2 regions of the Gordonia terrae genome follow, and region 2 is predicted to be linked to the other one. Evidence: predicted binding sites of a transcription regulator. Region 2 holds the regulator's gene; the other holds the start of a gene.
The links. Region 2 encodes HspR, which represses chaperone genes until heat shock. Its sites were predicted from a motif close to ANNTGAGTNNNNNNNACTCANNT; they were not measured.
Positions count from the first base shown of each region.

Region 1: clpB (ATP-dependent chaperone ClpB) is a predicted target of HspR. The motif match lies at 8,879-8,901, and genes of this name have one in related genera.

Region 1 covers NZ_CP016594.1:4,809,507-4,825,620, reverse strand. The annotation lists gene BCM27_RS21345 (fumarylacetoacetate hydrolase family protein) at 1-311, opposite strand, end outside; gene BCM27_RS21340 (nuclear transport factor 2 family protein) at 308-820, opposite strand; gene BCM27_RS21335 (transposase) at 1,298-3,052, opposite strand; gene BCM27_RS21330 (DUF427 domain-containing protein) at 3,266-4,066, shown strand; gene BCM27_RS21325 (cytochrome P450) at 4,032-5,282, opposite strand; gene BCM27_RS21320 (glycoside hydrolase family 15 protein) at 5,441-7,327, shown strand; gene BCM27_RS21315 (glucose-6-phosphate dehydrogenase) at 7,340-8,776, opposite strand; gene clpB (ATP-dependent chaperone ClpB) at 8,971-11,523, shown strand; gene BCM27_RS21305 (HNH endonuclease signature motif containing protein) at 11,599-13,206, opposite strand; gene BCM27_RS21300 (vWA domain-containing protein) at 13,361-14,236, opposite strand; gene BCM27_RS21295 (AAA family ATPase) at 14,342-15,274, opposite strand; gene BCM27_RS21290 (mycofactocin-coupled SDR family oxidoreductase) at 15,289-16,114, opposite strand, start outside.
Region 2 covers NZ_CP016594.1:5,003,912-5,020,025, reverse strand. The annotation lists gene BCM27_RS22245 (acyl-CoA dehydrogenase family protein) at 1-139, shown strand, start outside; gene BCM27_RS22240 (ABC transporter ATP-binding protein) at 115-849, shown strand; gene BCM27_RS22235 (ABC transporter substrate-binding protein) at 846-2,009, shown strand; gene BCM27_RS22230 (ABC transporter permease) at 2,009-2,794, shown strand; gene BCM27_RS22225 (sulfotransferase family protein) at 2,808-4,055, opposite strand; gene BCM27_RS22220 (DUF1214 domain-containing protein) at 4,052-5,158, opposite strand; gene BCM27_RS22215 (hypothetical protein) at 5,155-6,303, opposite strand; gene dnaK (molecular chaperone DnaK) at 6,664-8,508, shown strand; gene grpE (nucleotide exchange factor GrpE) at 8,505-9,152, shown strand; gene dnaJ (molecular chaperone DnaJ) at 9,365-10,567, shown strand; gene BCM27_RS22195 (heat shock protein transcriptional repressor HspR) at 10,571-10,969, shown strand; gene BCM27_RS22190 (SRPBCC family protein) at 11,047-11,514, shown strand; gene BCM27_RS22185 (hypothetical protein) at 11,529-12,632, shown strand; gene BCM27_RS22180 (hypothetical protein) at 12,731-13,807, shown strand; partial or broken gene BCM27_RS22175 (FAD-binding oxidoreductase) at 13,814-14,974, opposite strand; gene BCM27_RS22170 (amidohydrolase family protein) at 15,101-16,114, shown strand, end outside.

The DNA of each region.
Region 1 (16,114 bases), 190 kb from region 2:
GCGAAGGGTCCTGTCAGGGCCGACGGAGTCTTGAAGAACACGATCGGGTCAGACGGAACCGTCGCGGCGAAGTGCTCGGCCGACTCTCGCTGATGGGCGACATAGTTGATGCCGAAGCAGTAGACGCCGCGGCTGGATTCGGGAACCGGTGCCAACAGCCCGACATCATCGAGCGGCACCGGAGTACCGATAGGTGTGGGTTGGGCGCCGCGGATGATGTCGTCCAGGGTTTCACCGATCGGCTGGACGACGTCTGCGGTGACGACGCCGACACCGACAACGCCGCCCTGGGCGAAGCGTGCATATTTCATGAGGCCGGGGCCGTCGAGTCGGAGAGGTGGCGGCGTCGCAGCCAGCCCTCGTCGTAGGGAGTCTGGAAATCCAAGGTCAGGCGAAGGTGTGAGATCTTCCAGATCCCGTCCCGCCGGGTGAAGTCGTCCACGTAGTGGCCTCCTTGCCATACGGCTGTTTCGTCGCGGATAGTGCAGGGCTCCAACAATTTCCATCGGCCGACCGCCCGATCGCCAGACACCTGGATCGTCTCGTTGGTCAGATAGTGGACGGTGAACCACAGCCGGTCGGGGCTCAGGTTGAACATCTCGGCGATTGCGTCGCGCCCCTCCCATCGGGCACCGGCGATCGCCTCTCCTGTGGCGTCGACCTCTTCCCAGATCGCGTCGTCCCAGAACAACCCGCCCATGCCGAGGCGTCGTTTGTCGTCGGCCCACTGCATGTAGTTCGCCTTGACGGTGCGGATGGCGTCTTGGGACTCGAGGCGATCCAGACGTGCGAGGACGTCGTCGAACAAGGGGTCGGTCATCGAAAGGGTGCTCCTCGAATGCAGGCCGCTTCGTATGTCCAAGGAAGCGGAAAGGAAAGCCGGCTGATTTCGCGACGACCTTGTCGCGAGGGCTGTGGCCGAGCCAGTTCTAATATTATTTGATCTGGATTCGGTCGGAATACCGCAAAGTAAACGGTTCGTAAATCACTCGGCTGTGCTGTCTATGCTGTTGCGGCGACGCGAAGAGTGCTGGTGCTCACCAGAGTTCCGCCCACGACGGACGGTCGGAGACGTCGATCGTGGCCGAGGCTTCGGTCCAGCGATGGTGCGCCCGTCTGTCCTCGCCCATGACGTCGGACCGTACCGGGGCGAGGCGGGTCCGAAATTCTCGTCCAGCTGACGATGACCGAAGGGCATGGCGGGCTGTCGGGATTTGAAGTTCCCGGTGGTCTTCCCGGTGGTCTCCGGGGATCACGAGAGCTCTGGGCTGTGAGGGGGTGTGGCCCCCGTGACGGGTCAGGTTGTGGCGAGGTGGCCGGCGGTGAGGGCTTTGCAGATGTTGTTGACCATGGCGTGGAAGGTGAACTCGGCGTTTGCTCGTGCGAGTCCGCGGCCGGTGAATCGACGGAAACCGAGGGTGTGTTTAGCCCACCCGAACGGTGTTTCCGCGATGTGGCTGCGTCTGCTGTAGGCGGCGTGGCCTTCTTCGGTGAGCAATCGGGTTGCCATTGCCTCGATCGGGGTGGCGACGGTATCTGATTGGGCCGGTGAGGATGCCGTGGTTTCGGTGGTGGAGTGTTCGGCGCGCGCCACGCGAAGTTTGTGGGTTTTGGTCGAAGCGATGAGCCGGTCGGGTCCAGCGGCGGTGATGTTGGCTTCAGAGTGGTAGCCGGCATCGGCGAGCAAGAGCCCGATTCCCGGCGTGTCCGGTGGTGGGTGCTGGTGGGACTGAATGTGTTCAGCGGCGGCGACGGCCTTGTTCATCATCGGTACGAAGTGTGGGGTATCGATGGCCCCGTTGGTGACCATGGTCGCGATGATCAAGCCGTCGCTGCTGGTGACGGCTTGACAGTTGTATCCCTGGATCCAGCCACCACCACGCAACGACAGGGCCCGGGACTGCGGGTCGGTGATGTTGCGGCGGGTGTCGGTATTGGCCCGATGTGGTGTGCGAGTGTGGTTGCGGGCGGCCACGATCGCGGCGGCGTAGGTTTCGTCCTCGGCCACACGCCGGGCACGCAGCTGCGCGTCCAGGACCTCGGCCCGCTTAACACGTGTGCGCGCTTGTCGAACTGAGCTGTGGTCATCAACTGCGCTCGGCGGCCTACGTTTACGCGGTTTGCGTTCCCACGCATCGATCTTGGTCTGCTGATCAGCACGTGCTTTGCTCAACCGCAGCACAGCGGCCTGAAGCTGCGCCGCCATCGGCGGCGCCCCTGGATAGTCGCCGTCACCGGCGAGATGGGCGGTGTAGGCCACCACCCACTGCTGGGCTTTGGCGTCTTCGGCCGCGCGGCGCCGAACCGTGTGATCACGGTTGATCTCTGCGCGCGTCTGGGTCGGCTTGGCGTCTCGCGCTGCCTGGTTGTGCTCGCGAGCCGAAGCCAACGCAGCGTCGATTCGGGCGAGCCGTTCAGCGCCGGGAGCATTGATGAGACCCGGCGGGATCTCGTCACCGCCATCGCCATCGCCATCGTCATCGTTGGCGGCATGTTCGGCATCCGACTGTGCACCAACGTCTTTGAGCTTGCTGCGGAGCTGTTGAGCCTCTGCCTGACGTTCTTTGACCAGATGCTTCTCTGTGCGGTTGGCCGACTGCGAGGCATTCGAGGCGATCTTGACTCCATCAAGAGCGACGACACCCAACTGGCCCATCCCTAGCTGCGCGCACACCGTCAACGACTCAGCGAACAAATCAGCCATCACCGCCGAGGCATCTTTGCGGAACTGGGCGATCGTGGAGTGATCGGGGACATCGCCAGCGCAGATGACCCGGTAGGTCAGGTCCCGATGGCACAAACGCTCGATCTGCCGCGAGGACCGTTGCCCATGAGCCCACGCCCAAATCAGCAAGGTCAACAACATGTCCGGGTCATAGCCACGCCGCCCGACACCGCCGGTCTTGCGCAGCTTGTGCACGGAGGCGGTGTTCATCCGTTGCACCGTGGCGATCACCAGCCATACCGGGTCATCGCGGCCGACCCAGTCCCGCATATCCGGAGGAAGCAGGAATACCTGGTCACGATCAACCGGCCGATAATTCTTCGCCATCCACACATCATCGCAGTTCAAAGCCCGATTTAGAGGTCCGACACCCGTGAATCGTGGCCAACAAATCCCGACAGCCCGATGGTGCCCTTCCACGGAGCTGAGGTGGACGAATTCTTCGCTGCCTCGCCGAACGGTCGCTTGGGCACCACCGGCGAACTGCCGGGAACCCGATGCGGCCTGGCGCGTGCCGCGTGATCGGAGGACCATCGGACCATGGCCACGTCGATGGATGAACTCACGATGTCCCAACTCGGTTCGCTGCGCTGGGCCGACATGCGCAGGCGGGTGCGCGCGATGGTCGACGGGCAGGTCGTCGTCGATTCGGCATCGGCCATCCAGGTGTGGGAGCCCTACCGGGTGGTCGGATGCTATGCGGTACCGACTGCCGATGTCGTTGCGCCGCTCGGTGATCCGCAGGTGGTCGACGCCGTCGCCGAGCATGCGCCGATCCTGACACCCGACGACCCGTTCGCGATTCACACGACACCCGGTACGGTCTACGACCTGCAGGCCGACGGACGAACGCTGCGTGGCGCCGGGTTCCGCCCGCGGGATCCGGACCTCGCCGGCCACGTTCTCCTGGACTGGTCGGCCTTCGACGAATGGCGCGAAGAGGACCAGACGGCGATCGGTCACCCGCACGATCCGTTCCAGCGCATCGACTGCCTTGCCACCAGCAGACACGTGGTGGTGACGGTGGGTGACACGGTCCTGGCGGAGAGCCGCCGCCCGACCCTGCTGCTCGAAACCCATCTGCCGCCGCGCCACTACTTCCCGCGCGAGGATGTCCGGGTGGACCTTCTCGTGCCGTCGGACACCGTGACGGTGTGCGCGTACAAGGGCCAGGCGACCTACTGGTCGGCGGTCGTCGGCGACCATGTGGTGTCCGACGTCGCGTGGACGTACACCGACCCGCTGACCGATGCCGAGCCCGTGCGCGACCTCATCTGCTTCTACGACGAACGGGTCTCGCTCGCCGTCAGCGCAGCGAGTACCGGATCGGAAGGTGTTTGAGTCCTCCCACGAAGACGGTCGCGGCGAGTTCGGGTGTTCCGGCGAGCTCGATGGAATCGAGCCTCGGGATCAGTTCGGCGAAGAAACTCCTCATCTCCATCCGCGCGAGCGCCGCGCCCAGACAGAAGTGGACGCCGTACCCGAACGACAGGTGTTTGTTGGGGAAGCGGCCGACGTCGAAGGTGTGCGGATCGTCGAAGACCTCCTCGTCCCGGTTGCCCGAAGTGTAAGCGAGATAGACGGATTCACCCTTCGAGATCGGTGCACCGCGGACCGAGGTGTCCGCGGCGGCGGTGCGCATGAACTCCTTGACCGGCGTGGTCCACCGGATCATCTCCTCGACGGCGGTGCCGATGAGCTCGGGTTCGCGGCGGAGACGGTCGAGCTCGGCGGGATTCTCGATGAGCGCCCGGAGCCCGCCGGAGATGGCGTCCTTGGTGGTGTCGTGGCCCGCACTCGCCACGATCACGTAGTACGACGCGGTGTCGACGTCGGACAGGGGTTCCCCGTCGATGAGGCCGTTGGCGATGGCCGAGGCCAGGTCCTCGGTGGGGTGAGCGCGTCGGGACGCGGTCAGCTCGTTGAAGTAGGCGAAGAAGTCCAGAAGCGTCGCCATCCGCTCCTCGAGTGTTACCCCTCGCCGGTATTCGACGTCGTCCGCGCCGAACAGTTCCTGCGTGAGCTGATGCATTCGGGGGAAGTCCGCTTCGGGCAGGCCCAGCAGCGAGAGGATCACATACAGCGGGAAGCCGACCGCGACCTCCTCGACGAAGTCGCATTCCGGTCCGATGTCGCGCATCCGGTCGACGTAGCGCTTGGCGAGCTCGTCGACGCGGGTCTGCAGGTCGCGCAAGGCCTTCGGCCGGAACCAATCGGCGCCGATCGCGCGGACCTTGCGGTGGTGCGGATCGTCCATGTGGATCAGGGTGCGCAGGCCCGCACCGGATTCCAGCTGCGCCCGTGCGACATCGTCGGCGGCGGCGGTGGTCAGCACGGGACGCGGTTCACTCAGCCACAGGGTGTTGTCGCGCTCGATGTCCATGATGTCGGCGTGCTTGGTGATGGCGAAGAACGGTCGGTAGGGGCCGTGGTCGACGCGCGGTACCGGATTGTGTGCCCGCAGATATGCCATCGCCGCGTACAGGCGCGGCTCGTCGGTGTAGGCCTTGGCGTCGGCGAAGATGGTGGCGGCGTCGTCTGCCGTGCTCGTGCTCACGTCGCTTGTCGTCAACGGGTGCGTCCTTCGGTCGAGGGTGATTCTGGATCCGAGTGTCCGATATCGGGGTGTTCCAGTTGGCCGGATTGACGAAGCCGATCGGATCGGGCTCGGCTGTCGCGGCCCATCCGGGATAGGGCGCGCGCCGAATCGCCGCCATGAGCACCGCGACCGAATCCGGCGAGGACGCGAATCCGACTTCCCGATGCGACGGCGCCACGACGGCCGACGCCACCGGCGACTACCTACCGATCGCCGATCACGGTGTGATCGGTGACCTGCGGACCGCAGCCGTCGTGGGGGTGGATGGGCGCATCGACTGGTTCTGCTGTCCGCGATTCGACTCGCCGAGCGTGTTCGGCTCGTTGCTCGACGCCGGACGAGGCGGCGCCTGGACGGTGGAACCGGTGGACGGCGACGTCACCACGCGCCAGTTCTATCTGCCCGACTCCAACGTGCTCGTCACCCGCTACCTGAGCGAGGACGGCGTCGCCGAGGTGCAGGACTTGATGCCGATCGCGAGACCACACGACCCCGACCACCGGACGCGGATCATCCGTCGGATCTCCTGTGTCCGGGGCTCCGTCCGATTTCGCGTGACGATCGCACCGCGATTCGACTACGGCCGTGAGGCACACAAGCTGGTCGTCGAGGACGGGCGTCGGGTTCGCTTCGAGACCGACGGCCTGGTGCTGCATCTCGTCTCGACGGTCGATGTCGACACGATGGACGATCGGGACGCGCAGGCCGACTTCACCGTCGAAACCGGCGAGTGCGTCACGTTCGTCCTCGCGCCCGACCCCGTCGACGACGAGCTGCTCGACCACGACAGTTCGCCCGCCGTCGTCGCCGCGACGGTCGCCTTCTGGCAGGACTGGGTGTCGAGGTCGTCGTACACCGGTCGGTGGCGGGAGATGGTGCATCGGTCGGCGCTCACACTCAAACTGCTGACGCACGAACCGTCCGGGGCAGTGGTGTCGGCGGTGACCGCCGCGCTTCCCGAGGAGATCGGTGGCGAACGGAACTGGGACTACCGCTACGTGTGGATCCGCGATGCGGCGTTCACGCTGTATGCCTTGCTCCGGTTGGGTTTCACCGACGAGGCCGGCGCGTTCATGGACTGGCTGACCTGCCGGTTCGACGACGGTGCCGACGAGTCGGGAGATCTGGGGCCGCTGCGATTGATGTACACCCTCGACGGGGATCCACCACCGAAGGAGACCGAACTCGACCACTGGGAGGGCTACCGGCAAACCTCCCCGGTGTTGATCGGAAACGCCGCCGCCGACCAACTCCAGCTCGACATCTACGGCGAGCTCATCGACTCGGTGTACCTCTACAACAAATACGGACCGGGGATCTCGTACGGGGCCTGGACCCATCTGTGCACGGTGGCCGGGTGGCTCGTCGACAACTGGGACCGTCCGGACCAGAGCATCTGGGAGGTGCGCAGCAAGCCGCAGGACTACGTCTACTCGCGCGTGATGTCGTGGGTGGCCCTCGAGCGGATGATCCGGATGAGCCGGCAGCGCGGACTACCCGGCGACATCGCCGGCTGGATGAAGGCGCGCGACGACATCTTCGTGCAGATCATGGAGCGCGGCTGGAACGACGAGGTGGGGGCGTTCGTCCAGACCCTCGACTCCGACCGTCTGGATGCGGCGCTGCTGCTGATCCCCGCCGTGAAGTTGCTGTCACCCACCGACGAGCGCTTCGTCCGCACCCTCGAGCGGATCGAGGAAGAGCTCGTGAGCGACTCCCTGGTGTTCCGGTACGACACCGACGGCGGACACGACGGCCTCGACGGAGCCGAGGGGACGTTCTCGCTCTGCTCGTTCTGGTACGTCGAAGCGCTCACCCGGACCGGCCGGCTCGGCGACGCCCGGCTGGCGCTGGAGAAGATGTTCACCCACGCCAATCATCTCGGCCTGTACGCCGAGCAGGTCGGCCTCACCGGCGAACAACTCGGGAACATGCCGCAGGCGTTCACCCACCTCGCCCTCATCAGCGCGGCCATCAATCTCGATCGGCGCCTCGGCGAGTAGAGCCGGCGCGCCTCAGATCCAGCCGGACCCGCCGCACAGGTCGTCGGCGGCCGCGGGGCCGGTCGATCCGGCCGCATACGGTTGCGGAGCAGGCGGATTGTCCAGCACCGGCGCGGCCACCTCCCACACGTGGGCGAGGCCGTCGGGCCGGGTGAACAGCGATCGGTCACCGCGCAGCACGTCGACGATGAGTCGCGCGTACGGCGACAGGCCGTCGGCCACCTCGTCGAGCTGTTCGGTCATGTGCGCGACGGAGAGGTCCGTGCCCGACCCCGGTTCCTTGACCGTGACGGCCAGATCGATGGCACCGTCACCGGCCAGGTCGAAGGTCAGCACGGTGCCGTCCTCCGGGGTATCGGTCAGCGGACCGTCGCTGGGGGCGCGGAACACGAGGCTGAGTCGTTGCGAGCTGTGGTCGAGCATCTTGCCGGTCCGGAGCAGGAACGGGACGCCGTGCCAGCGGTCGGTGTCGACCCACAGGCGGACTGCCGCAAACGTCTCGGTGGTGGAATCGTCCGGAATCCCCTTGGTGTCGCGATACCCCTCGTACTGGCCGTAGACCACTTCGGCGGGGTCGAGCGGACGGAAGGCCGCGATGACCGACTCCCGCGCGTCGAGCAGGTCGTCGGCGCCGAGCGACGCCGGAGGTTCCATGGCGACCTCGGCCGCCACCTGGAACAGGTGCGTGACGATCATGTCCAGGAAGGCCCCGGTGGCGTCATAGAACGCGGCGCGGTCGGCGATGTCGAGGGTCTCCGGGACGTCGATCTGGACCTCGGCCACGTGCTCGCGGTTCCACACCCCGGCGAACAGTCCGTTGGCGAAGCGCAGGACGTGCAGGTTCTGGGTGCTCTCCTTCCCGAGGAAGTGGTCGATCCGGTAGATCTGCTTTTCGTCGAGGGATTCGTGCACCGCTTCGTCGAGTGCCCGGAATCCGTCGGGAGACGTCCCGAACGGCTTCTCGTAGACGACCCGCGAACCCTTCGCGAGACCATGCGCGGCAATGGCTTTCGTGTAGTCGACGAAAGTGGTCGGCGGGAGGGCGAGGTAGTGGACCAGCTGAGCGGTGTCCCCGACGGCGTTGCGGGCGGCGTCGATCACCTCCAGCAGACGGCCGGGGTCGTCCGCGGTGAACCCGCCGCCGGCGAACCGGATGGTCTCGGCGAACGACTTCCACTCGTCCGACGAGCCCGACCCGTCCGCACCGAACTCCTCGATCGCATCCTTGACGTGCTGTCGGAACTCGTCGTCGGTGCGGTCGCCCCGCCCGTTGCCGATGAGCTGCCATCCGCGGGGGAGCAGATCGCGGCGGTGGAGTTCGTACAGCGACGGCAGGACCATCCGCTTCGCGAGGTCGCCGGTCGACCCGAAGAGTACGAAGATCACTGCTGAGTCCGCGTCAGAATCGGACGGTGTCGCGTTCTCCGGTGCGGAGCTGTCTGCGGTCATGCATCAATAGTGCCCATCGACGCTGCCGGAGGTCGGATACGCGCGGAGAGCGAACCTGCTCGCCGACGCGGGAAGGAGTGATGCAGATCGCACGCCCAATTAACATGAGCGGAATGGACTCAACTCTGTTGGCGTTGTAGACCACGTATGGCTCATACTTGAGCCTGTTGGACTAAAGAGAAAGGTGCACGCGAGTGGACAGCTTCACCCCCACCACCAAGACGCAGCAAGCATTGAGCGCTGCTGTGCAGGCGGCGGCCAGCGCTGGAAACCCCGACGTGCGACCGGCCCACATCCTCGTGGCACTGCTCGATCAGTCCGACGGCATCGCGTCGCCACTGCTGAAGGCAGTGGGCGTGGACCCGTCGAGCGTTCGTGCGCAGGCCCAGGGATTGGTCGATCGCATGCCGACGGTGTCCGGCGCCAGCTCGACGCCTCAACTATCCCGTGAATCGATCGCGGCCATCACCGCAGCCCAGCAGCTGGCCGGTGAACTCGACGACGAGTACGTCTCGACCGAGCACGTCGTCGTCGGTCTGGCGACCGGCGACTCCGATGTCGCGAAATTGCTGCACAACCTCGGTGCGACGCCGCAGGCCCTGCGCGAGGCGTTCGTCGCCGTGCGCGGCAGCGCGCGGGTCACCTCCGAGGATCCCGAATCCACCTACCAGGCTCTCGAGAAGTACTCGACCGACCTCACCGCGGCCGCCCGCGAGGGCAAGCTCGACCCGGTCATCGGCCGCGACACCGAGATTCGTCGCGTCGTGCAGGTGCTCAGCCGTCGGACCAAGAACAACCCGGTCCTCATCGGTGAGCCCGGCGTCGGCAAGACCGCGATCGTCGAAGGCCTCGCCCAGCGCATCGTCGCCGGCGACGTGCCGGAGTCGTTGCGCAACAAGACCGTCATTTCCCTCGACATGGGATCGATGGTCGCCGGCGCGAAGTACCGAGGCGAGTTCGAGGAGCGCCTGAAGGCCGTGCTCGACGAGATCAAGGGGTCGGCCGGACAGGTCATCACCTTCATCGACGAGCTGCACACGATCGTGGGTGCCGGTGCGACAGGCGATTCCGCGATGGACGCCGGCAACATGATCAAGCCGATGCTCGCCCGTGGTGAGCTGCGGCTGGTCGGTGCCACGACCCTCGAGGAGTACCGCAAGTACATCGAGAAGGACGCCGCACTCGAGCGTCGCTTCCAGCAGGTGTACGTCGGTGAGCCGTCGGTCGAAGATGCAATCGGCATCCTCCGCGGCCTCAAGGACCGGTACGAGGTGCACCACGGTGTGCGCATCACCGACTCCGCACTGGTCGCTGCCGCAACGCTGTCCGACCGGTACATCACCTCGCGCTTCCTGCCCGACAAGGCCATCGACCTCGTCGACGAGGCCGCGTCGCGGTTGCGGATGGAGATCGACTCGCGTCCCGTCGAGATCGACGAGGTCGAGCGGATCGTCCGCCGACTCGAGGTCGAAGAGGTCGCCTTGGAGAAGGAGACCGACGCGGCGTCGAAGGATCGACTCGAGAAGCTGCGCGCCGAGCTGGCCGACCAGAAGGAGAAGCTCAACGAGCTCTCCGCCCGGTGGCAGTCGGAGAAGACCGCCATCGACGCGGTCCGCGACCTCAAGGAGGAGCTGGAACGCCTTCGCGGCGAAGCTGATCGGGCTGAGCGCGACGGTGATCTCGGGCGCGCTGCCGAGCTGCGGTACGGCAAGATCCCCGGCCTGGAGAAGGAACTCGAGGCCGCGATCGAGAAGACCGGCACCGATCCGTCACAGGACGTGATGCTGCAGGAGGAGGTCGGACCCGACGATGTGGCCCAGGTCGTGTCGGCGTGGACCGGAATCCCGGCCGGACGCATGCTCGAGGGTGAGACCGCCAAGCTGCTGCGCATGGAAGAGGAACTGGGACACCGGGTCATCGGCCAGAAGGACGCGGTGCAGGCGGTGTCCGACGCGGTGCGTCGTGCCCGCGCGGGCGTCGCCGACCCGAACCGGCCGCTCGGTTCCTTCATGTTCCTCGGCCCCACCGGTGTCGGCAAGACCGAGCTCGCCAAGGCGCTCGCCGAGTTCCTGTTCGACGACGAGCGGGCGATGGTCCGCATCGACATGAGTGAGTACGGCGAGAAGCACAGCGTCGCACGGCTCGTCGGTGCCCCGCCCGGTTACGTCGGGTACGAGGCCGGCGGCCAGCTGACCGAGGCGGTGCGGCGTCGTCCGTACACGGTGGTCCTGTTCGACGAGATCGAGAAGGCCCACCCGGACGTCTTCGACGTACTGCTGCAGGTGCTGGACGAAGGCCGACTGACCGACGGCCAGGGCCGGACGGTGGACTTCCGCAACACCATCCTGATCCTCACCTCGAACCTCGGTGCGGGTGGCGACAAGGACCAGGTGATGATGGCGGTGCGGTCGGCGTTCAAGCCGGAGTTCATCAACCGTCTCGACGATGTGGTGATCTTCGATGCCCTGAGCCCGGAGGAACTGGTGTCGATCGTCGACATCCAGCTCGGCCAGCTCAAGAAGCGCCTCGCGCAGCGTCGCCTCGACCTCGAGGTGTCGCTCAAGGCCAAGGAATGGCTGGGCGCACGTGGATTCGACCCGCTGTACGGTGCGCGCCCGCTGCGCCGGTTGGTGCAGCAGGCCATCGGTGACCAGCTCGCCAAGCAACTGCTCGCCGGAGACATCCGCGACGGTGACGTGGTGCCGGTCAACGTCAGTGCCGACGGAGACTCGTTGGTGCTCGGCTGATCTCAGCCCAGCGGAGTTCATCGCAAGACAGGGGACCCATCCTTCGGGATGGGTCCCTTTGTCGTTGTGCATGGTTCAAAGGGTGGCGAGTAGCTCCATGAGGTGTGCTTCGACGAGCGAGGGCCGGGGTGAGGGTGGTCCGGGTCGGGGTGGTCGGACGTCGATGACGTGGCTGATTGTCAGCCATGATTGGCGTGCTTGATCGTCGGGCCGGGTTGGCGGTCCGTGGATCTCGGTGCGCACGGTGTTCAGATGTTCTGCGAATCGCCGGGGTATGTCGGGTCGGCGGTTGATGTGTTCGGGGTTGGGTGGCGCGCCGGGCTCGGCATTCAACCGCCAGACGCAGCGGCCTTCGTCGGGTCCGGACCGTTCGATCCGGGTGGTGTATTGGCCGGGTTGGTCGCCGACCATGCGGTTGTGTCGCGGGCAGGCGGGTGCGAGGTCGTCGATGTCGGTGAGACCACCCTTGGCCCAATCCTTGTGGGCGTGATGGAGTTCGACGTGGGTGGCGGGTTGATCGCACCCGGGAGCCGAGCACACTTCGCCGTCGGGGCGCGCGAAGGAGACGAGGCGTTGTTCGCGGGTTGCCAAGCGTTTCCCGCGCCCGAAGTACAGTGGCACGGCGGTGTGATCTTTGAAGATCGCGAGCCACGGCTGAACCTCGTCGGCCATCGCGATCAGGTCGGGGATGGGCAGCAGGGTGCCGGTGGCGGTGGTGGCGAGCCCGGCTTCACGAATCAGATCATTGAGGTCGGCTTTGATGATCAGATGGGCGGGCAGGCCGCGGTGCGACTTTCCGAGAATCCCGTCTGAAAAGCCAGCGGTGAGTGCGGCGTCGAGCGCATCGTGATTCGTCTGGGCGAGGGTGCGGCCGTCACGATCGGCTGCGAGCGCGAGGGCGTCGGGGTCGGCGGTGCCGGCCGGTCCGCTGGGTGAGGCGGGGTCGTCGGGATTGTTGAGTCCGGGTTTGCCCCAGACCGCGAACATCATCGTCAGCCGGGCATTCAGTTCAGGACTGAGGGTGCCGGAGATGGTGGCGGTGCCGTCGGCGCGTTGCCGCCCGATCCACACGCCGCGGCGTCGTTTCTGGTCGGTGTCGTCGGCCAGTGTGCCGTCCGGGTCGAGATGGGCCAACAAGCGCGCGCCCAATTGGGTGATGTCGGCCGGGGTGTGATCGATGGCGATCTCGGCCATCTGCCGTTCCGCAGCGACTTTCACGTCGTGGTCGACAGCGTTCGGGATCCGGTCGAGGACGTCGAGGGCGGCTTGGACGTGTGCGGTGCCGACGGCGCCTCGCGCGAATGCCTCAGCCAGGCAGGGGTGTTCGGGCTCCAAGATGTCACCGCCGAGGCTGGTGCGGGTGGCGGTGGCGTCCATCTGCTTGCGGCGACGCGTCGGGTTCGACACTCGCAGCCGGTGGGTCATGAACTGCATGAGCGTTCGGCAACCGGCCTTGCGGGGGAGGTCACGGGCTTCGACTTGATCGATCTGCCGGTCGCCGGCGACGGTAAGTCGTGCGATGGCGCATTCGGTGTCGGCTGCGATGTCGGCGAGTTCGGCATCGGTGCACGGCGATAGGTCGACGGTCTGCAGTTTGTCGAGAATCGCGTGCAGTTCGGCCACCAACTCGACCGCACCAGGGGACGGCACGCCGGTGCCATCGTGTCGTTGGGTATCTGTCATGACGGTCACCTCCCCCGGGAGCCGTTGATGCGAATGTGCTTTCGAGTGTACACGACCTGGGCCGTCTGACAACACCGAAAGTGTTGGTGTGCAATGGATCTGAGTGATCAAATTCTGTCGGTGCCGTGTGGTAAGGCTGGTTGCCCGCCACCGCCTAGGCGAAGATCGCCTGGAGGGCGGGCACCACGTCGTGGTGGTCCCGGATCGGCCGGCACCGCCCCCGGCCGATGAGCGCCAGGTCTTGTGCGAGTTCGGCGTCATGTTCACCGGAGATGTCGAACAGCACATCGAGGCGGGGCAACCGGCCGGCCGCGTCCCGGGGGTCGGGTCCGGCGTTGTGGACGCAGTCGCTCAACAGGATCACGCGAGCGTCGGCCGAAGGTGCGTCGGCCAACTGTTCGAGGGCGGTCTGCAGCGGGAAGGCCACGTTGGTCAGGCCCTGTGCGGGCAGTGCGAGGAGTTCGTCGACGAGTTGTTCGGTGGTGACCGGTCGGCCGAGAGGGACGATGAGCGCGGCGTCGGACCAGAAGGCGATGACGGCGAGGTCGTCGCGACCGAGTTCACCGGCGAGTGCGCCGGCTGTCGCGGCCGCGGTGCGGACCTGCTCGCCGCGGGCGGAGCCGGACACGTCGACCGCCAGCACGATGGAGCGTCGGCGCCGGACGCGCTCGCGCACGCGGATGTCGTCGTCCTCAGGAATCGGGTTGCCGATGAGTGCCTCGAGGGTCGCGTCGAGATCGAGCTCATCGGAGCCACCCCGCCAACGCTGGCTCGTGAGTACACCGTTGGCGCTGCGGCGTGCGTTCCGTGTCTCCACGGGACGTGCGAGTCGGAGTCGTCTGGCGAGTCCGATCGCCCGCTCTCGCGCGACCGGGTCGGTCTGTGCTGCAGGGGAATCGTCGTCACGGGTACCTGCGTCATCGGTGACCGCGACGACCGCACCCGAGGTCCCGCGGGGCACGTCCCGGGCACGTCCACGTCGACCGATCGGGGCGACGGCGCCGCCGCGGCCCGCGGGCTCGAACAACACCGGGCTTTCCGACAGCTGTTTGGGTCTGCGCCGCAGTGGCTTCCGTTGACGGGGTTGAGTGCTGACCTCATCGCGCCGGAGCGGTGAATCGGCGTCGACCGCTCTTCAACCCGGTTCGGCCGCCGCCGGCGCCAGTAGGAAGTGGTTCTGCCAGATCTCGCCGAGCACCTGTTCGGCGGTGGTGAACGCGACGTCGTCGAGATGGATCCGCCCGGACAGGGCAACCTGCATGGCGTCGAGGAAGGTGGCGGTGTACGCCGACGGCAGGTCGCGTGGCGGTTCGACCGCGTCGTCGACCGGGACGGTTGTGCCGCGCATCTCGCACAGCTGGTGCGCGAGGAGTGCGGTGTCGATCGCTCCGCGTACGCTGCTGCCCTGACGGACGGCGTCGTGTCGACGGGTGTCGCGGGTGACGGCGACGGCATCCGCGACCACTCTCGCCGACGACAATTCTGTCCTGCGCGAAACGATCTCGCGCTCCGCCGCGTCGTCCTGATAGTCGACGACCAGCCGGCACATGCGATCGTAGACCGAGGTCGACAGGCGCGTGGTGCCGACATTGTCGAAGGGATTCATCGACGCCACGATGCGAAAACTTGGCTGGGCGGCGATGGTGCCGACGCGCGGGACGGTGATGGTCCGCTCGGCCATCGCGGTGAGCAGAGTGTCGATGGTGTCCTCCGGCGCGCGGTTGAACTCCTCGACATAGAGGAACCCGCCGGCGCGCATGGCCTCGATGAGCGGGCCGTCGACGAAGTTGTCGGGGGAGTAGTCCTCGCGCAAGACCCGCGCCGGGTTGTGGTGCCCCACCAGGCGTCCGGGAGTCAGGTCGGCATTGCCCTCCACCAGGACGAGTGGGATGCCCCAGTCGGCGGTGATCGAGCGCAGCAGTGTGCTCTTGGATGTTCCCGGTGGGCCTTCCAGGATCAGGTCCCGGCCTGCGGCCACCGCGGCCAGGACGAGGTCGAGTTCGCGATCGCGGCCGACGACCTCGGCGGCGATCCGTGCCCGGATCGCCGCGAGGCCATGTGTCTCCATCGGCCGAAGTGAGGTCACCTGACCGGTTCCTGGTTGACCCCGGTGAGGAGAAGGTGACCGGCATCCACCGGGATGGTCACGCCCGTGACAGAAGCTGCCAGGTCCGAGTTGAGGTACAGGGCGGTGTTCGCGATCACCTCGGGTGGCATGAACGAGTGCCCCTTGAGTGCGTGGAAGTGATATCCGCCCTCGATCAGGTCGTCGGGGGTGCCGCCCTCGTGGCCGGCGAACATGTCCCACGCGCCCTGCTGATCGGTCATCGGGGTACGGATCGCGCCCGGATTGATGGAGTTGCAGCGGATTCCGTGCGGCGCGAGCTCCAGCGCGATGTTCTTCATCAGCCCGATCACGCCATGTTTCGTGGCCACGTAGTGCGCGTAGTTCATGCCGGGTTCGAGTCCGTTCACCGACGAGGTGATGACGATCGACCCGCTCTGTCGCTCGATCATTTGCGGTGCAACGGCTTTGGCGGACTTCCACACCCCGGTGAGGTTGACATCCATCATGTCCGACCACATCTGTTCGGACATCTCCCAGAACGGGGCGCGGGTCCAGATGCCGGCGTTGGCGATCAGGACGTCGATCTTGCCGAACTCGGCGATCCCCGCGGCCACCGCGTCGTCGAGTTGCGTCTGATCGCGGACGTCGGCGTCGAAGGTCAGAGCCCGCCGGTCGAGCGCTTCGACCTGGCGCACGGTTTCGGTCATGTCATCGGCTGTGGCCAGCGGATATTCGACGGAGTCGAGCTGCCGGGTGATGTCGAGCAGGATGACGTCCGCGCCCTCGCGGGCGGAGGTGAGCGCGTGCGCGCAACCCTGGCCGCGGGCTCCGCCGGTGATC
Region 2 (16,114 bases):
GCTCGAGGCGACCGTCCGCGGCGGTGCGGGCTATGCGACCGCGAGCGCCACCAACCGGCGGTTCCGGGAGACAGCTTTCATCCCCATCCAATCACCTTCGGAAGGACAACTGCGGTGGGAACTCGCGCAGTTCGAATAGTCGGTGGCCGCAAAGCCTTTCGCGGCACATCTGTGTTGACGGGCATCGACGTCACCGTCGACGACGGGGAGTTCGTGGCCGTCCTCGGCCGCAGCGGCAGCGGAAAGACCACGCTGTTGCGTGTGCTCGCCGGTCTCGAGACCCTCGATGCCGGCAGCCTGGAGTGGCAGGACACCTCGGGCGGCCCGCGACCTCACACGGGGGTCGTCTTCCAGCGAGCGCTGCTGATGCCGTGGCTGACCGTGGCGGAGAACATCCGGTTCGGACGACGATTTGCCGCGCACCGTGCGTCGTTCGAGAACGACTACGCACTCGGTCTGCTGCGCCGCTTCGGGCTCGACGGTCTCGCCGACCGCTATCCCGATCAGCTGTCGGGCGGTCAGGCGCAACGCGTGGCGATCATCCGCGCGGCGGCGATCCGGCCCAGGTTGCTCCTGCTCGACGAACCGTTCAGCGCCCTCGATCCGGCCGTGCGCGGCGAATTGCGCAGCTGGCTGGCCGAATTGGCCGCCGAGCTGGGGATCACCGTCGTCCTCGTCACGCACGACGTCGACGAGGCGCTCGAACTCGCCGACCGGATCGTCCTGCTGTCCGAGGCGGGCCGGATCGGTGGGGAATGGCGGCTCGAAGCCGGTCTCGGCCGCACCGATCCCGACCGGCGCACGGAGATCCTGACGCACTTCGGTCACCAGGTGGGGCAGCAGGTGTGAACGCGCCCATCTCACGCCGACTGCTTGTGGCCGGGGTCGGTGGTCTCACCGTGGCGGGCGGCATCGGGGGCATCGTCGGTCTGGGCCGGGCCGCCACAGCAGCGCCACCGAGTGCGTCCGATGCGCTGCGGGTCGGCTACCTCCCGATCACAGATGCGGCACCGCTTCTCGTCGCACACGCCGCGGGGCTCTACGACCCGGCGGCGGTGAGTTCGACGAAACCCGTGCTGTTCCGGAGCTGGTCCTCGCTCGCGGAGGCCTTCGTGACGCGCAAGGTCGACGTCGTCCATCTGCTGATGCCGATGGCGGTGGCACTCCGCTACGCGATGAGAAGCCCTGTGCAGGTGTTGGGCTGGAATCACACCAACGGATCGGCGCTGACCGTGGCGCCCGACATCGTCGACCTCGAGCAACTCGCCGGCGCCCAGGTGGCCATCCCGGCGTGGTGGTCGATCCACAACATCATCCTGCAGCGGATGTTGCGGACCCACGGACTGCGGCCGGTCATCCGTACCGGGGCGTCCCGGGGTGACAAGACCGTCGAACTGATCGTGATGAGCCCCTCGGACATGGTGCCGGCGTTGGCGAACGGATCGATCGGCGGCTACGTCGTGGCCGATCCGTTCAACGCGATGGCCCAGGTACGCAAGATCGGCCGTATCCACACCTTTCTCGGCGACGTGTGGCGCCAGCACGCCTGCTGCGCGCTCCTCGTCCACCAGGCGGCCATCGACGAACGCCCCGCGGCGGTCCAATCCCTCGCCGACTCCGTGGTTGCGGCACAGCACCACATCGACCTCGATCGTCCCCGGGCCGCGGCCGAACTCGCCGGCGGGTATCTCCCGCAACCGAAACCGGCCATCGCCAAGGCGCTCACCTACGACCCGGCCGACTTCGCCGTGAGCAATGTCGATTGGCAGCCGCAGCGACTCGGATTCCAACCCTTCCCGTTCGCGAGTTTCACCGAGCGGCTCGTCACCGAGATGGACAACACCCTCGTCGACGGTGATCGGCGCTTCCTCGGGCGCCTGGATCCGGCCACCGTCCACGCCGACCTCGTCGACGACCGATTCATCCGTAGCGCCATCGGAACGCGCGGTGGTGCGGCCGCTCTCGGACTACCCGCCGATCTCACGAGAACCGAACAGGTGACGCCATGATGCTGCTGACCCAGGACGAGACCGCGGCGGCCCCGCGCCGCCGAACCGGCTCCACCGTCGCCCCACCGCTGATCGCGATCGCGGTGCTCGTCGCGATCTGGTGGGCGACGACCACAGTCGTCCCCGCTGCGGACTCCCTCGCCCGCCAGTTCGCCCCGCAACAGGTGTTCCCGGCGATGCTGGAACTCCTCGATCGCGGGGTGTTGCTGCCCGACATCGGACTGAGCCTGTGGCGGTTGTCGATCGGACTGCTGATCGCCGTCGTGCTCGGGTTCCCGCTGGGCCTGCTGATCGGGCTGAGCCTGACCGCGGAGCGCGCCGCGAACCCCATCGTCGCCTTCCTGCGGATGATCTCGCCGCTGTCGTGGGCTCCGGTCGCGGTGATGGTGTTCGGGATCGGAAACGAACCGGTCATCTTCCTGATCGCCATCGCGGCGATCTGGCCGATCGTCATCAACACGGCGGCCGGCGAGAAGTCGATCGACCCCGGTTTCGTCGAGGTCGCGCGATCGTTCCATGCCACCCGAACCGAAGTCCTCACGGCCGTGGTGATCCCGGCGATCCGCGGCAACGTGCAGACCGGCATCCGCGTGGCGCTCGGCATCGCCTGGGTGGTTCTGGTACCCGCCGAGATGCTCGGCGTGCGTTCGGGTCTCGGCTACCAGATCCTCAACGCCCGCGATCAGCTCGCGTACGACCAGGTCGCCGCTCTGATCGTGGTGATCGGCATCCTCGGCTTCGTCCTCGATGCGGGTGCCCGGTTGGTGCTCACCCGCCGCCGCTGAACCTCTGGGGTTGTCACCGCTGGACGGTCAGGGCATCGGTGTAGAACGCCATCCGTTCACGGAGTGCGTCGGGGTCGATGCCGAACTCCTCGGGTGTGTACCGGTGTCGGCCCTTGCCGTGGCGGGGTTGCGCGGCTTCGTGTTCGGCGAGCAGTGTGGCGACGTCCGGCGGGTCGATCCCGGCCGCGGCGTAGACCCGGCCGACCATGGTCGCGGGGCTCGCCACCAGGTCCCGGTAGTCGAGGTCCAGGATGGTCGCCGACGCGGCCGCGGGCGAGGACCGGAAGTCGAGTGCACGCCGGAACCACCGTTCGGACTGCTCGACCTGGAATCGTCCGACATCGTGGCCGTCCACGTCGTCGCTGTAGGTCGAGCGGTACGTCGCGAACAGGCTGGCCCCCGATGCCACGGTCTCCACGATGTCGCGGTGCAGGTGCACGATGCAGACACCGGGATACGTGGCGGCGAGGTGGCCGAGTTCTGGTGTGTGCGCGGGCGCTTTGAGCAACCAGCGTCGATCCGAACCGTCGTCGAGGATCTGCAACATGCGCCGGTGGTTGGTGTACTCGGCGGCGAAATCCTGGGTGGCGAGCCACGACGAGTACCCGTCGAGGCGCATCGTGGAGCTGAATCCCCAGTTGCGCATGGTGGTCCCCATCCCCAGAACGCACTCCTCCGGGAGGAGCGGTCCGGAGTCGTGGACGGCGGCCATGGACGGATTGAGCAGCTGAAGTGGATTCGGCTGACGCGCTTGATCTTCGACGAACCGCTCGCGCTCGTCGGGGGTCATCCGCGCGGCCCGCCAGGGAGCGTACAGTTCCAGCGGTCGCGGTGCCCGCAGGCGCGGGTCGCGGGCGAGGAGCCGGAACAGGAACGTGGTACCGGTACGCCACCCGCCGATGATCACGATGGGTGGTGCGATGGACCGCTGTGCCACTGCGGGATCGGTACGCAGCGTCTTGTCGAAGATCGAGCGGGCACGCAGCTTTCCGACGGCCGCGTCCTGGGCGTGACGGACCCCGACCGCGTTCAACCGACCGTCGGTTGCTGCCGACTCGAGATACTGCTCCAGGCCCGGCCGCCACTCGGCGGGGTCGCCCAGTCCTTCGACGCCGTGCTCGCCCGTCGCGCGTTCGACGAGCCCGTCCGCGGTCTGGGCGCCGAGCCGGTAGCGGTCGGGATGGGCCGCGCGGTCAGCCTCGGCCGAGGCGTAGATGTTCCGTGCTGTCCCGGTCCGCTCGGGCGCTGCCCAACGGGTCATGGGGCATCTCGCAATTCGTCGAGCCCGACGACCCGGGCGGAGGGGAGTGCGGGGGTGTCGGCCGGCTGCAGGAAACGCATCACGACGATGCCGAAATCCCGGCCTTCCGTGTCGATCCAGTCTCCTGCGCCGGGGTCTTCGGCGGCGACGACGAACCGATAGCGGCCGTCGACGAGGGTCGCCGTTCCGCCCGTGTACGAGACGGGGCGGTACCGGAAGTCGAGCGAGTTCAGGAATCGGCTGTAGGCGAGAATGTTCCAGTACCGGCAGTCGACGACGTCTCCCTCGATCACCAGCGCCTGCCCGGGGTCGAGCTGCCAACCGCCGCGCACGTAGTGGATGCCCGGTTCGGTGAACACCGCGCCGCCGGACATCTCCGACCAGTGCCGCATCGTGTTCGGGGGATCGTGGTCGTCCTTGGTGGACGCCTCGAAGATCGTCGGCAACATCGACGTCATGGTGCCGAGCGTGCCGAGTTGCGCGCAGAACTTCGCCGGGTCGAGCGCCGGGGGAGTGGGTGGTTCGGCGAGCGGTTCGATGGAGCACCGTCCCGCCTCGCCGCGGGAGGCGTCGTCGTGGAAGAAGCGCACCCAGATCACCGAGGACTTCTCGGGCAGATCCAGATGGTCTGCGCCGCGGTCCATCCCGGCATCACCGCCGACGAGGATCTCGAACGACCCGTCGTCGTCGAAGACGATCGTGTCGCTGTCGATCCGGGCGGTCGACTCCGAACTGATGCCGCCCGAACCGATACCTCCGGTGCGTCGGTAGGCGGTGATCGAAACGTAGACGGCGTCGCCGCGATTCCCGCGGATGCGATATGACCGATCGCTTCGCACGTCGGCGACCCAGTAGCGGAAATCCGGGTTGTCCATCAGGAACTTGTGACGCCACCCGTTGAACGACACCAGTTCGGGCCGTTCTCGGTCGACGTCGAAGCGGGACAACTGATTCGACAATCCGCGGATGAGGGCGCGATAACCATCGGCCTGTTCGAGCGGGCTGAGGCCGGCCGTGTCCGAGGCGAGCTTGTCGCCCGCGGTCCGGAGCGCATCGACCAGACCGTTCCACGCCTCGACCTCGGGCCGCGTCGAGTCGCTCACGAGAGCCGGACCCGGTCGTCGTGCTTGTAGTGCGGGCCGATGTCGTCGATGAGCACTCCCGGCTCGGCGGCCACGATCGCGGGGATCGAGTCGAGCACCGCTCGCACGGATGCCGTGGTGATCGGATTCGTGTGGCCCGCACCGACACCGAATTCCATCTGGGTGCGGATCTCGGCCGGCTCGCCGCTCACGACGAGCGTATAGGCGATCGGACTGGTGAACCCGCCGAAGGGGAGATCGTCGCCGCGGTAGACGACGTCTGCGGCGGCAAGGTACCAGCATTCCTCGTTGGTGAAGAAGTGGTGATCGCCGAGGTAGCCGCGATGGGTCAGGTGCAGTGCGGCCGCGGTTCCCTTCGTGATGGTTGTCTTGCCGACCTGGGCGTCGGCGGCGGCGGGAAGGCCCCGCAGCGACGTCTCGACGCGGACCTCGGAGCTGTCCGAACCGTAGAGCGCATGTGCGACGTTGCCGGTGAGGTCGCCGTAGTAGAGATCGCCCCCGCGGGCGACCGGCGAATCCGGGCCCAGGGAATCGAGGTCGGCGCCAAAGCCCAGTGCGCCGAGACCGCCCCACATCGAGCCCGCGCTGGTGAAGTCGACCGCCTCCACCGATCGGACGTGGCTGACCGACGACATCGCCGTGGCCATCGTCATCGCCAGCCGTTCGACGATGAACGTGGGATGGACGCCGGTCCCGTGCAGCGTCGAACCGCCCTTCTGGCATGCCTCGAGCAGCTGCTGCGGCGACTTGCGGAACGGGCTCATCCAGTTCGGCATCGACACGTTGTGATAGGCCGCGGTGGCGACCACGTTCTTCCCCGACGCGAGCAGGTCGACGACGTCGTCGTCGAGGCCCTTGAGCACCGCGGCCGGCGCAGGTGTGACCACGACACAGTCGACGTCGAGTGCCTTGATCGCGTCGCGGTCGGTGGTGGCCGGAACCCCGATGGGGTCGATGCGCACCAGCTCGCCGATGTCGCGGCCGTCCTTCTTCGGATTGTGGACGAGTGCGCCCGCGATGTCGAAGGCGGGATCGGCGACGGCGGCGCGGATGATCGCGCCCCCGACCTCACCCGGTCCCCACACGGCGATCCGTAGAGGACGTTCGGGCGAAGCGGCGTCGGGTAGTGGCGGGCGTGGCGTCATCGGCCGTCCTCGAGTCTCGTGGGGCGCCGCGTTGACGGCTGCTCCAAGTTGAATCATATGGTTCCTGTTGAAATCTGCCGCGCCGACCCCCGGGTGTCAAGGCTCGGACCGCATGAGCGGACCCCGCTCAACTTTTTTGGCCGATCCGGGAACAATCCGGCGAGGGGGCCCGTTACACACTTCGAGAAACCTGAGTGATCCAGACTCAAGTAGGTTTGACTCGGACCCGCTTTTTCAGTAGGACATGAGTCGGACGCACTGAAGTCCGGTCCCGCAGAGTTTCACCACGACATCCCCGCGGTCTCGAGACCTCGGGACAAGGACTCGGGTGCACACCCGCAAACTAGGAGGAAGCCAAACATGTCTCGTGCTGTTGGAATCGACCTCGGTACCACCAACTCGGTGGTGGCCGTGCTCGAAGGCGGCGAAGCCGCCGTCATCGCCAACGCCGAAGGCGCACGGACCACCCCGTCGGTGGTCGCGTTCGCGCGTAACGGCGAGGTGCTGGTCGGCCAGCCCGCAAAGAACCAGGCGGTCACCAACGTCGACCGCACCATCCGCTCCGTCAAGCGCCACATGGGCGAAGGCGACTGGACCGTCGAGATCGACGACAAGAAGTACACCCCGCAGGAGATCAGCGCGCGCACGCTCATGAAGCTCAAGCGCGACGCCGAGTCGTACCTGGGTGAGGACGTGACCGACGCGGTCATCACCGTCCCGGCCTACTTCAACGACGCACAGCGTCAGGCCACCAAGGAAGCCGGTCAGATCGCCGGCCTCAACGTGCTCCGCATCGTCAACGAGCCGACCGCGGCCGCCCTGGCCTACGGCCTCGACAAGGGCGAGAAGGAACAGACCATCCTGGTCTTCGACCTCGGTGGCGGTACCTTCGACGTCTCGCTGCTCGAGATCGGCGACGGCGTGGTCGAGGTTCGTGCGACCTCCGGTGACAACCACCTCGGTGGTGACGACTGGGATCAGCGCGTCGTCGACTGGCTCGTCGAGAAGTTCAAGAGCACTTCGGGCATCGACCTGACCAAGGACAAGATGGCCCTGCAGCGTCTGCGTGAGGCTGCCGAGAAGGCGAAGATCGAACTCTCGAGCTCGCAGAGCACCTCGATCAACCTGCCCTACATCACCGTCGACGCCGACAAGAACCCGCTGTTCCTCGACGAGCAGCTCTCGCGCAGCGAGTTCCAGAAGATCACCTCTGATCTGCTGGAGCGCACCCGCGCACCGTTCCAGGCCGTCATCAAGGATGCGGGCATCTCCGTCGGCGACATCGACCACGTCGTGCTCGTCGGTGGTTCGACCCGTATGCCGGCCGTCACCGATCTGGTGAAGGAACTGACCGGTGGCCGCGAGCCCAACAAGGGCGTCAACCCGGACGAGGTCGTCGCCGTCGGTGCCGCACTGCAGGCCGGTGTGCTCCGCGGTGAGGTCAAGGACGTGCTGCTGCTCGACGTCACCCCGCTGTCCCTCGGTATCGAGACCAAGGGCGGCGTGATGCACAAGCTGATCGAGCGCAACACCACCATCCCGACCAAGCGGTCGGAGACCTACACGACCGCCGAGGACAACCAGCCGTCGGTGCAGATCCAGGTCTATCAGGGTGAGCGCGAGATCGCCTCGCACAACAAGCTGCTCGGCAGCTTCGAGCTCGGCGGCATCGCCCCCGCACCGCAGGGTGTCCCGCAGATCGAGGTGACCTTCGACATCGACGCCAACGGCATCGTGCACGTCACCGCCAAGGACAAGGGCACCGGCAAGGAGAACTCGATCCGCATCCAGGACGGTTCCGGCCTGAGCAAGGACGAGATCGACCGCATGATCAAGGACGCGGAAGCTCACGCCGACGAGGACCGCAAGCGCCGCGAGGAGGCCGAGACCCGCAACCAGGCGGAGTCGCTGGTCCACCAGACCGAGAAGTTCCTCAAGGAGAACGAGGACAAGGTCCCGGCGGAGCTGAAGGAGAAGGTCGAAGCGGCCGTCGCCGGAGCGCAGGAAGCGCTCAAGGGCAACGACACCGCAGCGATCAAGTCCGCGATCGAGAAGCTGTCGGAGGAGTCGCAGGCCCTCGGCCAGGCGATCTACGCCAACGCCGCTGCCGAGTCCCCCAACGGTGAGGCCGCCGCGGCCGACAGTGACCCGGACGTCGTCGACGCCGAGGTCGTCGACGACGCGGACTCGAAGGAGAACAAGTGACCGCAGGAGCCCATTCGGCGAATGGGTCCGGCGAGGAGCCGGTGACGGTGACCGACCGTCGTCGCATCGACCCGGAAACGGGTGAGGTGCGCGACGAGCCGGCCGCCGGCCCCGGCCCGGCCGATGCCGGACCGGTCGCAGAGGAGTCCCAGACCGACGAGCAGGCCAGTGACGAGCAGCAGGCGGACGGGGCAGCCGGCGAACCGGATGCCCGGGTCGCCGAACTGACCGCCGACCTGCAGCGCGAGCGAGCCCAATTCGCCAACTTCCGGCGGCGTGCCGCCGAGGAGAAGCAGGGTTCGGTCGCCTACGGCAAGCAGATCCTGATCGACAAGCTGCTCCCGATCATCGACGACCTCGACCGTGCCCGCGAGCACGGCGACCTCGACAGCGGTCCGCTGCGTTCGGTCGCCGACAAGCTGACCGGGGTGCTGGCCGCCGAAGGTCTCGTGGCCTTCGGTGCGGCCGGTGACGAGTTCGACCCCGAACTCCACGAAGCCGTGCAGCACGACGGCACCGGGGCGCATCCGGTGATCGGATCGGTGTACCGATGCGGCTACCGCCTGGGCGAGAAGGTGATCCGCACCGCGATGGTGACGGTCACCGATCCCGCCCCTGCGGGCGACGCACCCGGTGCACAATAGAGCGACCGTCGCTCGATCCTGAGTGGGCGAACTCACCACTGATCCCTGAGGTGCGAGGAGCGCAAGCGACGAGCCACGAAGGGCGACGAACCCTTCGTGGCTCGCTTCGCTCGCACCTCAGGGAGCAGATGGTCGGCTCGCACCTCGGGGAGCGGGTGTCCCCAACTGAAAAAACCAACCCAGACAACAGAACTCAAAGGAGGTGACGTCTGGTGGCACCACAACGTGAGTGGTTAGAACACGACTTCTACAAGGACCTGGGCGTTGCTTCTGACGCTTCGGCTGAAGAGATCAAGAAGGCCTATCGCAAGCTCGCGCGCGAGCTGCACCCGGATGCCAACCCGGGTGACACCGCGGCCGAAGAGCGCTTCAAGCGGGTGTCCGAAGCCCACAGCGTGCTCGGCGACGCCGAGAAGCGCAAGGAATACGACGAGACGCGCGCCATGTTCGCCGGCGGACGATTCCGCGGCGGCGGCAACGGCTTCCCGGGCGGTTTCCCCGGCGGCGGAAACACCTACACCACCGGCGGCGGAAACGACTTCGACCTCGGCGACCTGTTCGGCGGGGCGCAGACCGGTGGCGGCGGAGGCGGTTTCGGCGACATCTTCGACGGACTGTTCAACCGCGGCGGCGGAACGCAACGTACTTCGACGGCGAGCCGCCCGCGTCGCGGCAAGGATCTCGAGACCGAGACGACGCTCTCGTTCTCCGATGCCGCGCTCGGCACGACCGTCCCACTCAGGGTGACCAGCCCGTCGCCCTGCACCACCTGCCACGGTTCGGGCGCCAAGCCCGGGACGAGTCCGCGGGTGTGCGCGAACTGCAACGGCTCCGGATTCGTGAGCCGCAATCAGGGCGCATTCGGTTTCAGTGAGCCGTGCCAGGACTGCCAGGGCACCGGTTCGCGGATCGACGATCCATGCACCGACTGCGACGGCAGCGGGGTGAAGGTCCGCGCGCGCACCATCAACGTGCGGATCCCCGCCGGCGTCGAGGACGGACAACGCATCCGGCTCGCCGGACAGGGCGAGGCCGGCCGGCGTGGCGCCCCATCGGGCGACCTCTACGTCGTCGTGCACGTGACCCCGCACAAGCAGTTCACCCGCAGCGGCAACGACCTTCGGGTGCAACTGCCGGTACGGATCTCCGAACTCGTTCTCGGAGCGACCGTCTCGGTGCCGACCCTGGAGGGATCGGTCGGGGTGAAGATCCCGCCGAACACCACCGACGGACGCACGCTGCGCGTGCGCGGTCGCGGAGTGCCCAAGCGCTCCGGCGGGGCAGGCGATCTGCTCGTCACCGTGAAGGTCGCGGTCCCGAACAAGCTGGACGAGGCCGCGGTCGAGGCGATGCGCGCCTACGACCAGGCCGAGCGGGCGAGTGGTTTCGATCCGCGGGCGGACTGGGGGCGATGAGCGATGGCCGGCCAGAAGAACTTCGACGCCGACGGCGCGACCTTTCTGATCTCGGTGGCCGCCGAACTCGCCGGTATGCACGCGCAGACCCTGCGCACCTATGACCGACTGGGTCTGGTCACCCCCCAGCGGACGAGTGGCGGCGGACGCCGCTACTCGTCCCGCGATGTCGAACTCCTGCGAGAGATCCAGCGTCTCTCGCAGGAGGAAGGCGTCAACCTCGCCGGTATCAAGCGCATCATCGACCTCAGCAATCAGGTCGAGGCGCTCCAGCACCGCGTCCGCGAACTCACCGACGAGGTGCAGGCGTCGCGGGCCCGGCGTGGTGGCGAACTCGTGCCCGTACCGCGCACCAACGCTCTCGTCGTGTGGCAGCCGCGGCGCAAGCGCACCACCGACTGACGGCCCACCGGGCCCGGCGTCCTGGTGCCCGGCCGTGGTTTCGGCGCGGGCCCGCAGAGGTGCGTAACGTTGACCGCATGGCTTCTGAACCCGTCACCACCGTCGACGCCGGGCCGCACAAGGTCTCGCGTCGGGTCGTCGTGAACGCCCCGGCCGCCGATGTGTTCGCGCTCGTGTCGAACCCGCACAGGCATCCGGAGCTCGACGGCTCGGGCACGGTGCGCGACACCCCCGTGAGCGGGCCGGAGACGCTGACCCGCGGGGCGCGTTTCAGCGTCGGGATGAAGCAGTACGGCGTGCCGTACAAGATCACCTCCACCGTCACCGACTTCGAACCCGGCCGGGTCGTCGAGTGGCAGCATCCGATGGGTCACCGCTGGCGGTGGGAGCTCGAGTCGACCTCGCCGACCACCACCGCCGTGACCGAGACCTTCGACTACTCGACGCTCCGGCTGCCGAAGATCATCGAACTCATCGGCTACGACAAGAAGAACGGCAAGGGGATCGAGAGCACCCTCCGCGCTCTCGCGGGCCGGTTCGCCTGAATCCGGAACCATCCATGGACTCTTCCGCCGGTCCGCCGCCCGGGCCGGATTCCCCGGATGAACCCGTCGTCGTCCTCGGTGTCGTCGCCGCGCCGGGCCAGGCCATCGGTCTCGCCCGCAAGCTGGTCGAGGCCGACCTGACCGACCACATCCAGACGACCTTCCCCGGCGCCCGCTGGCAGCTCGAGCTCCTCGAGGCCGGCGTCGTCCAACCACCGGCCGGTGACGCCGAGATCGTCGACGCCACCAGAGACCTTCTGCTCGAACACGAATGGGATCTGGTGCTCTGTCTGACCGACCTGCCGCTGCACGTCGGCAAACGTCCGGTCGTGGCGCATGCCAACGCGGTGCACGGCGTCGCGGTCCTCTCGGTGCCGGCACTCGGCGCGACCGGAGTACGGCAACGGGCACGCGGGACCATCATCGGACTCGTCGGGCAACTCCTCGGTGCCGACGCCGACGACCTCCGCGAACACCAGAAGTCGCCGGCGCGGTCGGCGCTCCGCCATCGCGTCCGGCAGCTCGGGACCGACGTCGACGAGGCGGGCACCGCCTTCACCGCACGTGTGCTGACCGGGAACCTGCGTCTGCTCACCGGCATGGTGCGGGCCAATCGTCCGTGGCGTCTCGCGCTCGGTCTCAGCCGAGCGCTCACCGGGGCCATCGCGGCCGGGGTCTTCGCGCTGGTGACCGCCGACATCTGGTTGCTCGCAGACACTTTCGGTGCGATCCGGCTGACCGGGGTCGCACTCGGCTCGATCGTCGCGATCACCGCGACACTCATCATCGGTGCCGACCTCTGGGAACGCGGCAGTTCGCGTCAGACGCGAGAACAGGTGGCGCTGTTCAACATCGTCACGGTCATCACGGTGGTGCTGGGCGTCGCCGCCTTCTACGCGGCGTTGTTCGTGCTGTCCGCGGTCGGGGCACTCTGCCTGGTGGTGCCGCAGGTCTTCGGTGCGACGCTCGGTCACCCGGCCGGCTTCACCGACTACCTGGAGGTGGCCTGGCTGACCTGTTCACTCGCGACCGTCGGCGGCGCGCTGGGTGCGGGCCTGGAGACCGACGAGGCGGTCCGCGACGCGGCCTACACCCAGCATCCCGCCGAGCCGATCTGAGCGGTACACCTCGCACAGCCGGGTGCACGGCGTCCGGCCCCCAGCCGCTAGGCTTGCGGGTCAGAACGCCACAGCAGGTCGGCGACGGGAGGTGAACCATGTCCGAGGTACCGGGGAACGGTCCGATGCCGGGGTTCGTGGTCCTGGGCATCTCCGTCGTCGACGATCAGATCAGCTCGGTGGTCCGCGATGCCGACGGGCACATCCTGGCGAGCAACCTGGTCGACCTCCCCGATGCGTCGGCCGCCGGTGCCGAAGCCGCGATCGTCGAACTCGTCGACTCCGTGCCCGTCGAGGTCGACCGGATCGGCATCTCGGCGTCCCGCGCCGACGTTCGCGATCATCTGGCTCGCGTCTTCGCGCCGGGCGCGGGCACCGGGCCGTCTTGGTCGGGCAAGGTCGTCGTCACCGGATACGCCGCCGCTCTCGCCGAGATCGCGTGTACCCACTCGACCCGCGGCGGGGTGGTGGCCGTCGTCGATCTTGATCGCAACGCCGCGCCCGCGGCCGGCACCACCCTCGCCACCGTCGACTCCGCGTCCGGCGCCGTCCTCGGCACCGCAGATTTCACGCCGGGCCAGGTCGCCTCAATGACCGACCCGGAGGCGGCGTCGCAGCTCGCGACGGCGGTCACCAGGCTGCCTCGCGGTCGCGACATCACCTCGGTGATCGTGGTCGGCCCCGGTGCTCAGCTCCCCGGGATCGCGCCGGCGTTCGAGTACGCGTCACAGCGGCCGGTGACGGTGGCGGACAATCCGTCGCTCGCCTCCGCACTCGGCGCTGCCGACGCCGCGGTGGTCGCGCCGGCAACCACTGCCGTCGCCGCCCGGACGTCGACCGGTCGCCGATGGTGGTTCGTCGGTGCCGCGATCGGGGCCGCCGTCTTCCTCGGTGCCGTCGGGATCACGCTGATCCTCACCGCCGAGTCGACCATCGCCGAACCGGCCCCCGTCACGGTGACCGAGACCCCCGCGGCGGTCACCTCGACCGAGCAGGCGACGGTCACCGAAACCGAGACCGAGACCAGCGTTCGTACGACGACCGTCACGCGCACCCCCCGCCCCGTCACGCGGACGGAGACGGTCACCGAGTCGGCTCCGGAGACGTACACCGTGACCGAAACCGAGACGGTCACGTCCCCGGCCGCCGGTGAGCCTAGCCTCGAGGTCCCCTGAGCGGTCCTAGAACACGGGGTCGTGCTGGATGCGGCTGGCCCGCACACCGGCGATGATGAGGGTGCGCCGGGTGTTCTCGATCATCTGTGGCGACCCTGCGATCAGCACCTGGTGGTTCTCCCAGTTGCCTGCCCGGACCACCACGTCGGCCAGTGTGCCGATCTCGTGGTCGACGCCGAGTTCGGCGGGCGTGGCCACCGCGTTGATCCACCACGGATCGGTCCGCTCCTGGGACACGGCGGTGACGCGCAGCCACGGATTGGTCGACGCGATGCGTCGCAGCACCGTCAGGTCGTACAGCTCGCCCGGGTGGCGCATCCCGTAGAAGATGTGCGTCTCCGGCGAATCCACGCGCGAGGACATCTCGATCAACAGTGCCCGCAGCGGCGCGAGTCCGGTGCCGCCGGCGACCATCAGGACTTTGCTGTCGCGGTCGACATGCAAGGTGCCGTGGCCCTGGGCCAGCGTCCACACGTCGCCGATGCTGGTCTCGCTCACGATCGCGGTGCTGACCGTTCCCCGGGGCACCGCGCGGACGTGGAACTCCAGCTCTCCCGCCGGGTTGGGCGGGATGGCGGGCGAGAGATTGCGCCACTGCTTCGGCCACTGCGGGGTGTGCACCTCGAGGTATTGCCCCGCGTTGAAGGTCAGCGGCGAATGCGCGAGGAGCCGGACGACCGCCAGGTCGCGGGTGATCCGGTACTTCTCGACGACTTCGGCGGTCCAGCGCGCGGGATGGGTCGCACTCTCGGCCGCGCCGCGCATCACCCCGGTCACCAGCATCATCGCCTGCGAGATGGTCTGCTCGGTCTCGGCGTCCCAGTATCCGGTCATGAGGCTGCCGAACTCGCCCATCAGCGCCGCGTACATCACGTGGTAATGCTCGGGTTGCACCCCGAACTTGCGATGGTCGCGTCCGAGTTGCGCGAGGAACTCCACGAGTTCGGCATGGCCGGACTCGGCCGGGATCGCTTCGAGGACATGGTCGATGACGCGATGGAAGGCGACCCGCTGGGCGGCCATCGACACACCGAACAGGTCACGCAGGTCCGGGTCGATCGCGAACATCCGGGTGTAGACGTTGGTGACGAACCGGTCGGGGTGCCGATTGACAGCCGTCCGCAGCTGATGCAGCGCATGGCGCGAATGTGTCGCCATATCGAAAAGATCACACCTCCGTCGCGGCTCGTGTCCCCACCCGGTTCAAGAGACCCACACTAGTCCTTCGACACGGCACAATTCAGGATCCGGCATCCCATGTCGGGCAGTGATGAGGTGTGGCAAGGTACGGGGATGACGTCCCTCGAAGGGGTCCTCACGGGCATCGTTGATGCCCATGTGCAGCACTGGAACCCGCGGCGTACCCCGTGGGCGGCCACGCGGGCGTCGAGGTTGTACGGATTCCTCCCCACCCTGGGTGACCGGGTGTTCCCCCTGGTGGTCTCGCGCGCCGACCGCGAGTACATCCTGACCCCGCGCACCGTCGCCCGGGCCTACGAGCCGCGGCAGTACGCCACCGACGCGGCGCTGGTCCCGACCGTGGTGGGGGTGCCGATCGACACCGTGGTCCACGTCGAGTCGCATTGGCGCCGCGAGGCCGCCGACGCCACCGAACCCCCGGTGGACAGCACCGCGGTGGAGGAGACGCGGTATCTGGAGAGTCTGCCGTTCGGTCAGGCCGGCACGCCGCGTCTCGGCGCCGTCATCTCGCACGGCGATCCGCGCACCCGGACGTTCGCGGACATGCTCGACGAGCAGTTCGCGGCGTCCCCGCGGTTCCGCGGCATCCGCATCGTCGCATCGCGGCATCCCGATCCGCGCGTGCGCGACGGCGGGGACACCGACAACCTACTGTCCTCGACGGCGTTCCTGGAGGGGTTCGCCGAACTCGCGAGCCGCGATCTCGTCTTCGAGGCGTCGGTCTACTCACACCAGCTCTACGACGTCATCCTGCTGGCCCGGGAGTATCCGGACACGACGATCATCCTCGACCACTTCGGCATACCGGCCGGGGTCTTCGGTCCTGTGGGGGTGCGCACCGGTGCGACAGCGGCTGCGCGCGCGGACATCTGGCGGTTGTGGCGGGAGCGGATGACGACGCTTGCGACCTATCGCAACGTGGTGGTCAAGCTGTCCGGCCTGGCGATGCCGATCCTCGGTTACGGTCACGAACGCTGGGGCAACATCGGCGGCCAGGCCACCCTCGCCGAGATGATCGGTCCCTTCGTCGAGCATGTCATCACCCACTTCGGGTCCGACCGCATCATGTTCGGGTCCAACTACCCGATCGATCGGCCCAACGCCGCG